DNA from 2 places in the Paenibacillus sp. FSL R5-0407 genome. Region 1 is predicted to be linked to the other one. Evidence: predicted binding sites of a transcription regulator. Region 1 holds the regulator's gene; the other holds the start of a gene.
What was found. Region 1 encodes NrdR, which represses ribonucleotide reductase genes. Its sites were predicted from a motif close to AACACNATATATNGTGTT; they were not measured.

Region 1 (4,427 bases):
CGGTCATTAAAGCCGGCAATGTAGTTGGAATGACCGTACGTGCAAGAGTTTGCCAGCGTGTAGCACCAAGCGCATAAGAGCCCTCTTTTAGCCCCGGTGGAAGTGCGGCTAGAGCATCCGTAGCAATGGATGTCATGGTCGGAAGAATCATAATCGACAATACGCTAGCCCCGGCAGCGATCCCTAGACCTTGTCCGGGAAAAATGTCCCTATAAAACGGTACGATAACGCTGAGTCCAACAAACCCGTAGACAACGGACGGAATACCCGCCAGCAGCTCAATCGCCGGCTGAAGATATTTTCTACCGATCTTCGGCATAATTTCCACCATGAACAAGGCGGCGCAAATGCTGAGCGGGGCGGCGATGATCGCCGCCAAAATCGACGTACTGAATGAACCTATAATAAACGGCAGCGCACCGAATAACGGCGGCTCCCCTTCCGGTTTCCACTTGGTACCTCCGAAAATTTCTCCTAACGAGATTCCATTTTTAATAAAGGAACTAAAACCTTTGGTAGCGACAAAATAGACTAAGGAAAAAATAGTCACCACCAATAGCACGATGCATAAGGAGGTAAATACTTTACCAGTCCACTCTTCAATAATATGCTGTTTTAGTTTGCGTTTTTCTCTGGACTGAGCCATGAGACCTCTCCTTTTTTACAGCACAGAAAGAGGCAGATGGTTCCGCCTCTTGTCCTGCTGTATGATGTTCTCCGGAATTATTTCGTGATGTTACCGTCCACGTCGCGTTTAACTTGCATTTTGCTGGCCGGAATGTAACCAAGCTCAACAACATCGCCGTTTTGCACTTCCTCGGATGTCATGTAATCCAGGAATGCTTTTACAACTTCATTCGGCTCGCCTTTCGTGTACATATGCTCATAAGCCCATACCGGATAAGTACCATTCGCCACATTTTCTTCCGTTGCGTCCACGCCTTCATATTTCAATGTTTTCACGGAATCGTCCAGGTAAGAAAGAGCAAGGTAGCCGATAGCCCCAGGTGTTTCGCCTACAAGCTTCTTAACCGTACCGGAGGAATCCTCTTGGATTGCGCCCGCAAGATCTTCGGTTTTCGTTCCAAGCGCATATTTTTCAAAAGTGGCCCGGGTACCGGAGCTGGATGGTCTGTTGACGATTTGGATCGCTTGATCCGGACCGCCTGCATCTTTCCAGTTCGTAATTTTGCCTGTGAAGATTTGGACCAACTGATCTTTCGTCAGATTATCGATATTTACATCGGGGTTGACTACAGCTGCCATAGCTACGACTGCGACTTGGTGGTCAACCAATTCGCCGGCCGGTCCGGCTTCAAGCTTTTCTTCTGCAAATACGTCAGAGTTACCGATATCCGCTTGTCCGCCCGATACTTGAGTCAAGCCGGTACCGCTGCCGCCGCCTTGAACTTGAATCGATACTTTCGGATTTTTGTCCATAAAGCTTTTGGAAGCCTGATCCACCAATGGTTGCAAAGCGGAAGAACCAACGGCCAGGATAGAACCGGAAAGCTCGCTCGCCTTGTCATTTCCACCGTTTGCCGAACTGTTTGTCCCCGCATTATTTCCTGTAGCAGAATTGTTCGTTTTGTTTCCTTGACCGCATGCAGCCAAAGTAAATGTTAAAATCAGTGCCATAACCAGCATCAAGCTCTTTTTCATTGTGAAGGTTTCCCCCTTGATTTGTTTGTATAACCTGATTATAAAAAGCAAGTATCAATCCCGTGTTTTCGTTTTGTAAACGCAGTGTTAAAAATAAAAAAGACGATTGCATAGGACAATGCCCTAATACAACCGTCTGTAAACTTATAATGTATTCAATTCATCATGATACGCCCGTCTTCCGCCTACGAATCCTTTGACCGGCAATCACACCTAATAAAACTCCTGCCACTCCGAATATCGAAACGGAAGACACCACTTGATACGCCTGCCATCCCAACAGAAAGGCCAGTCCGCTGCCGAAGGTCGTTCCTGCCAAAAAGCCGATGGCCGGTCCGTTCAAAGCGTCTGTTTTCACTCGTTGCCGCTCCTTCCTTGGGAATCAGGACGATCACAGATCAGACTTTCTGACACTCCAATCAGAGGTCCTCTCCCGTATTTTTGGACAAAAGTCCCTTTAATTCTTTCATAAACATATTGATATCCTTAAACTGACGGTAAACCGATGCAAAGCGGACATAGGCGACTTCATCGACCGGATACAATTGCTCCATCACCAGTTCGCCGATTTCCCGGCTCTCCACCTCGGCATTAGCCGAGTGGCGCATCGACCGTTCCACCTCGGAAACGATCGTTTCCAGTTGTTCAACTGAGACCGGTCTTTTCTCGCAAGCCCGGATGAGACCGCGCAGCATCTTCTCACGGCTAAATTCTTCCCGGCTGCCGTCTTTCTTAATCACGATCAGCGGCATTTCTTCCACCATTTCAAAAGTTGTAAAACGGCGGCTGCATTTTTCGCATTCACGGCGGCGGCGAATCGACCTGTTTTCATTGGCGGGTCTGGAGTCCAGTACCTTGGTCCCTAAATAATCGCAGTAGGGGCATTTCATATGTATGCCCTCCCTTCTAAATAAGCTATAATCTCATTTTATAATAATTCCAATAAATTACTTTAAAAACACGTAATGAACTTCGCGTTCCCCGAGCATAATACTTGTACCAACCGCAAGGAGGTGAACAATCATGGCCCAAAACAACAATAGTTCTTCGAATAACCTGGTGGTTAGACAAGCTACCGGAGCCCTGGAGCAAATGAAGTATGAAGTAGCTCAAGAGCTTGGGATTAACTTCCCGCAAGACGGATATGCTGGTAACCTGACATCTTACGAAAACGGTTCGATCGGTGGTTACATTACCAAACGTCTGGTAACTTTGGCCGAGCAACAACTGGCAGGTCAATTCCAATAAACACCGATCACCGGGAAGCTTAGACAGCTAACGCTGTCTAAGCTTCCTTTTTTGCGTCAGAAATTCTCATAAATACTGGAGTACTGATTATAATAATGGGATACCCGTTGTACGTAATGACGGGTTTCAACGAACGGAATATCTTTGGCCGTTTCCAACCGGCCGTCCCAACGTCCGCTCTTGATCCAATTTTTTACGTTTGTCGGTCCTGCATTATAGGCGGCTATAACTTCAATCATATTACCGTCGAATTGCTCGGACAACCACCTCAAATACCAGGTTCCGATCTGAATATTCGCTGCGGTTTCCTCTTTTAAGCGGTCCAGCGGCACATCTTCCATTTTCGCCTTTTCAACAATCCACTCTGCCGTATCCGGCATAATCTGCATAATTCCAAGCGCGCCTTTTCTTGATTCGGCCTCCGAGTTATATTTCGACTCGACCTTGATGATCGCTGCGACCATCAAAGGATCAAGACCGTTATTCCGGGCATGATACCGGATTTCGTCTTTGTAATGAATCGGATAAAACAATGATAACCAAGCGGAATTAAAAAATAAAATCAGTATAAAGCCAAGGAGCAGCAGAAGCAGGACCCGCTTTTTTCGCAGAAACCTCATGCCGGTCCCTTTTTCCGCCAGAAGTCGTCTATTTGAAGTTCCGTCTCTTTCCTGCCGAGACTGTTATCAATCAAAATATCCGCCCTCTCTCTTTTTAATTCGATGTCCATCTGTGCCCGAAGTCTCGCTTCAGCCTCTTCACGGGTCAATCCGTCTCTGGCCATTAACCGTTCAAGCTGCAATCCGCGCGGCACATAAACAACCATAATCTCGTCGTAGAGACTTTCCAAACCGGATTCGTATAAAAGCGGAATATCCGCAACGACCAACCTGTTCGGATCGCTGGCTTCAAGCTCCGCCATCCGTCTCTTCATTTCGCTGCGAATGGCCGGATGCGTAATGTTCTCCAGCGCTTTTCGCTGCTGCGGATCGGAGAACACGATACTCCCTAGCCGCTTCCGGTCCAGTTGCCCTCCGGGAAGCAGGACGTCTTGTCCAAAATGCTCCGCCACTTGGGCAAGGACCGGGTGACCCGGCTCCATGATTTCCCTGGCGATGACATCGGCATCAATTAATGCGGCTCCCCGCTGGACGAGCATTTGCGAAACCGTGCTTTTCCCGGTGGCGATCCCGCCGGTCAACCCGATATTCATGGCTTCACTCCATTTCCGGTACTGCGGCCGGATGACGCACGGACGTTGTCGAACCGCTTTTTGACCGCATTCCCTCCTCCATGGCCGGCTTTGACGGAACTTCCAGTACGATCCGACGGCTGGCAGTTTGGACAATAATGCGTCCCTCTTCCGCCCACTACCGTCTTCTCGACGGGTTGTCCGCAATTGAGGCATGGCTCTCCCTGCCGCCCGTAAATCCGCAGTGAATGCTGAAACATTCCCATCTCGCCTTGGCCATTGACATAGGACTTGATCGAGGATCCTCCTGCATTGACCGCTTCAT
Region 2 (4,427 bases), 2.5 Mb from region 1:
ATTACGCTGTTCCAGGATGAACTTTCCGTCGATAAGCACGTCGCAACAAGATAGCAGCTTCCGTTTGTTATCGTCCGCGATAATCTCTTCGAACGTATAACCGGACCAGACCCAGATATCCTTGCCGCTGCATTCGTTGCGAACCCTGGAAGCAAGCCGCAGCAGTCCATCAACATTCTGAAACGGTTCTCCGCCCAATATGGACAAGCCGGTAATCTGAACATCCGGCATATTCAAATCGCCAATGATCTGTTCTTCCAGTTCTTCCGTATAAGGCTTCCCGTAATTAAAGTTCCATGTAGCCGCATTAAAACAGCCCTTGCAGTGATGCGTACAGCCTGATGTAAAAATCGAATGCCGGAGTCCTCTTCCATTGATAACGTCAAATCTTTTATAATCCGCGATATACATAAGCTCACATATGTTTAACGCGGGAGAGCACTTCTTTTTGCTTGCCCGCATTAAACGGCCGTTGGCTCGGCTCCGACAAATACCCGCAGCAGCGCCGGATGACGGAAGAGGTTTTCGGATTGGCATTGCCGCAGTTCGGACATTCAAAGCCAGTATTTGTCGCTTCAAACTCACCTTCAAACCCGCACTCCAGGCATCGATCGGTCGGCGTGTTCGTTCCAAAATAGGGCACCCGTTCATAAGCGTAATCCCATACCGCTTCCAGCGCCTCCGGATTGTTGACCATCGAATCGAATTCGCAGTACGTAATAAATCCGCCGCTTGCGTATTGAGGGTAATCCTTTTCGAATTGTATCTTTTCAAATGGAGTCACTTTCTTGTTCACGTCGAGATGGAAGGAGTTCGTATAATAACCTTTATCCGTCACTCCTTCAACACGGCCGAACTTCTCCTCATCCAGTCTGCAGAAGCGGTAGCACAGGGATTCCGCCGGTGTGGAATACAAACTGAAGCCGTAACCGGTCTCCTCTTTCCATTGCTCGGCTTTTTGGCTTAAGTACTGCACGATCTGCAGCCCTTTATTTCGCAATTCCTGATCGTCAAAAAGACAGGTTCCGTACAAAGCCATCATCGTTTCATGGATGCCGATATAGCCTAGCGAAATGCTAGCTCTTCCGTTCTTAAGCAGATGATCGATGGTATCCTCCGGTTGAAGCCGGCTGCCCGCCGCGCCCTCCATATACAAAATCGGGGCCACCTTCGCTTTGACGCCTTTTAAGCGCTCAATACGATACATCAGTCCTTCCTTGCACACTTCAAGAAGCTCATCCAGAAGGCGGTAAAAAGCGGCTTCCGAGCCGTTAGCTTTGACAGCGATCCGCGGCAAATTGGCGGTGACTACCCCCATGTTAAACCGGCCGTCATGGAGTTCCTCTCCGTTCTCCTCATATCTGCCCAAAAAAGAGCGGCAGCCCATCGGAAATTTGAAGGAGCCGGTAATTTCTTTGACCTTCGGTACGGAAATGATGTCGGGATACATTCGTAATGTACTGCATTTTAAAGCCAGTTGCTTGATGTCGTAGTTTGGATCCTCCGGCTTTAAGTTGACGCCCTCTTCCAGGCCAAAGATCAGCTTAGGGAAAATGGCGGTTTTCCCGTCTCTACCAAGCCCGCGGATCCGGTTTTGCAAAATAGCGATTTGGATTTGCCGCTCCGCCCAAGACAATCCACGCCCGAAGCCGAATGTGCTGAATGGGGTTTGTCCGTTGGCGCTTACCAGCGTATTGATTTCATATTCAAGAGATTGAAACGCATCATAGGTTTCTTTCTCGGTCAAACTTTTAGCATACTCAAAACAACGCGGGTACTTCTTATGTAATTTTTCATTTTCCCAGGAAATATCTATATCTTCGATTTCGTCAATTTCCAGCATATACAGCCATTCCAGGCCTTTACGATAGTGCTTTTTAAAAGATTCAAACACATAGGGGGCCAAAATTCTGTCTATTTCATTAATCGTATTGCCGCCATAGATGTGACTCGCCACTTGTGCGATAATCTGTGCCGTAATCGCTGTAGCGGTTGTAATAGACTTTGGAGTTTCGATCTGAGCATTGCCGAGCTTGAAGCCGTTCTCCAGCATTCCCTTCAGGTCAATCAGCATGCAGTTATAAATCGGGAAATAAGGGCTGTAATCCTGATCATGAAAATGAAGGTCCCCGCTGTTGTGGGCTTCGACTACCCGTTTGGGGATCATGTAGGTTTGGGCGAAATCCTTCGCCATGATGCCTGCCAGCAAATCTCGCTGCGTCGGAATGGTCGCCCCATCCTTATTGGAGTTCTCTTTCAGTACCTCTTCATTCGTGAGCTCCAGGAGGCCAAGTACCTTCTTATCCAGACTGCTGCGTTCACGCCGCTTCAATGTTCTAATTTCGCGATAGCCAATGTAGGCCTCGGCAGCGTCTTTCCTTCTGCTATTCATCAGCGCGGATTGAACTTCATCCTGAATATGTTCGATATCCACTTTCTCCAGCTTGGAGATTTTCCGTGTCACTTTGTCGGCTATCTTTTGTGCCAATTCGGAGTCGCCCTTTTTCTTCGTACTATTCATGGCCGCGCAAATCGCATCGATGATTTTCTGTTGATTGAATGCTACCTCTGAGCCGTCTCGCTTAATAACTATCATTTAATTCATCCTTCGTTAGTGATTTTAAGATCAGGTATACAACTAAGGGAAAGTCTAAGCTTATTGCCCGCCTGTCCAGAAAGTATACCCTATCAAAAATCAACTTACAGTGATTATAGACACTGTCGAAGGCAAAAACTACTATATATAGTATTGAAAGCTTCTCTGTGTATGATTATGGTACTGGGTCCTTCCTTATTTATCTGCGGCAATCAACAAAAAGATGGGTCTTCGGCTTGCATCCTTCCATTCCGGATCCTGCTCGATCTGGTAATCTTCCGGCTTAAGTTCGGACATCTCCCGAATTCGAAATCCCGATGTAATGAGCGCATTCACCTGCGTCGCAATGCTTCGGTGATACTTAACGACATCATGATCAAGAAATCTTGCATTTCGCGGCCCTTCTTCATGATAACGATCGACCGGCCAATGCAATTTCTCTCCCCTCTCGCTGTAAACCCAGTCTTGTTCCGGAAGCGCGGTATACACCGGGTGCTCTACCGAATACACAAAGGTACCGCCGGATGCGAGACAGTGATAAACCTTGCGGCAAATGCTCTCAAAATCTCCAACATAATGGAGTGCGAGGGAACTGATCACCAGGTCAAACTCCCCCTCGGCATAATCGATATCTTCAATGGCGCTCCGCTGATATTTGATCTTCTCATCGCGGGTCATGCTTCTGGCACGCTCCAGCATTTTCTCAGAGAGATCCACGCCTACAACGTAACTGGCATCATGCTCCCGTACATATCTGCTGTGCCATCCATAACCGCAACCGAGATCAAGCACCTTTTTGTCCTTGAGTTCCGGAAGCATCGCCCGAAAAACGGACCACTCCCCGGCAGCATCCAACCCTCCTGTTGAACGGGGCATTTGGCTGTATTTCGTGAAGAAGCCTGGATCGTCATAGCTATTTTGTTTCATGGCAATCAACCTCCTTGTAGTTTACCTCAATGATGCGTAAATACTTTCAGTATACTTAGTGATAACCTCATCATAGTCGGGATAGTTATATTCAAGTCTTTCTGATACAGCTTTCGAGTATGTTCTAAATAAGTCATAACAAGTTAATAACGACTGCCACATTTCCGGATACCCATTCTCCGAATAGGTGGATAGGAGCTTTTCCCAATGTTCATTGGAAAGATAACGATTAATAAACTTATAGTTCTTCCCCACACTAAAATTGTACCCTTGCTCCGACCCGATGTTCCAGGCCATCATCCTCAGCAAATTAGGTCTAGCAATCTCATTGAGATGATCAATCGCAAACAGGATCTCTTTTCTCGCTAATCCTTTTACTACATAGGTCGAACCCATCCAGAACTCATTACAACAATCGTCAAATTCTCTTGCAGTAGGCTTTTTAATCCAATATTTATGATCGTTGGCGAAAACTTCATTCTTGAGCAGCAGGTCCTTGTCGAGCAACACTTCAACTAAACCATCGCTATTGGCAAAATAATCTTCCAACTCGTTAATGGGAATTAATGTCAGGTCTACTTTGTTTCCATCCTCAAAAATCATTAAATAGGAAAACCAATTCCCCAATTCTGGCGGAAACAGCTCCATATCTTCAGGCTTTTGCATCATGAGCATCTTCCCGAAAACTCGAAGCCACTCATCATTTCCTTTGAAAAAATCGATATCTGTAACGAAATAAGAGAGGTCATAGTCTTGAAATCGATCAGGGAGAATGTTTTTGTTGGTGCGTGATCCTTCCAAAGTTACCAATCGAATTCGATCATCCTTAACAGCAAAATCCATAAGGAGTTTCATCATTTCTTGTTCACTTCTCAAGACAGTAACCCTCCATTTCGGAACCCTC

Region 2: a site for NrdR is predicted at 2,734-2,751, ahead of nrdD (anaerobic ribonucleoside-triphosphate reductase). Genes of this name have one in related genera too.

Annotation. Positions count from the first base shown of each region.
Region 1 is NZ_JBBPAX010000001.1:156,760-161,186, reverse strand. It holds gene pstC (phosphate ABC transporter permease subunit PstC) at 1-646, opposite strand, end outside; gene NYE70_RS00755 (phosphate ABC transporter substrate-binding protein) at 724-1,662, opposite strand; gene NYE70_RS00750 (hypothetical protein) at 1,826-2,020, opposite strand; gene nrdR (transcriptional regulator NrdR) at 2,082-2,552, opposite strand; gene NYE70_RS00740 (alpha/beta-type small acid-soluble spore protein) at 2,686-2,910, shown strand; gene NYE70_RS00735 (lytic transglycosylase domain-containing protein) at 2,967-3,530, opposite strand; gene coaE (dephospho-CoA kinase) at 3,527-4,123, opposite strand; gene mutM (DNA-formamidopyrimidine glycosylase) at 4,120-4,427, opposite strand, start outside.
Region 2 is NZ_JBBPAX010000001.1:2,647,671-2,652,097, forward strand. It holds gene nrdG (anaerobic ribonucleoside-triphosphate reductase activating protein) at 1-411, opposite strand, end outside; gene nrdD (anaerobic ribonucleoside-triphosphate reductase) at 416-2,596, opposite strand; gene NYE70_RS12805 (class I SAM-dependent methyltransferase) at 2,792-3,523, opposite strand; gene ant(6) (aminoglycoside 6-adenylyltransferase) at 3,545-4,399, opposite strand.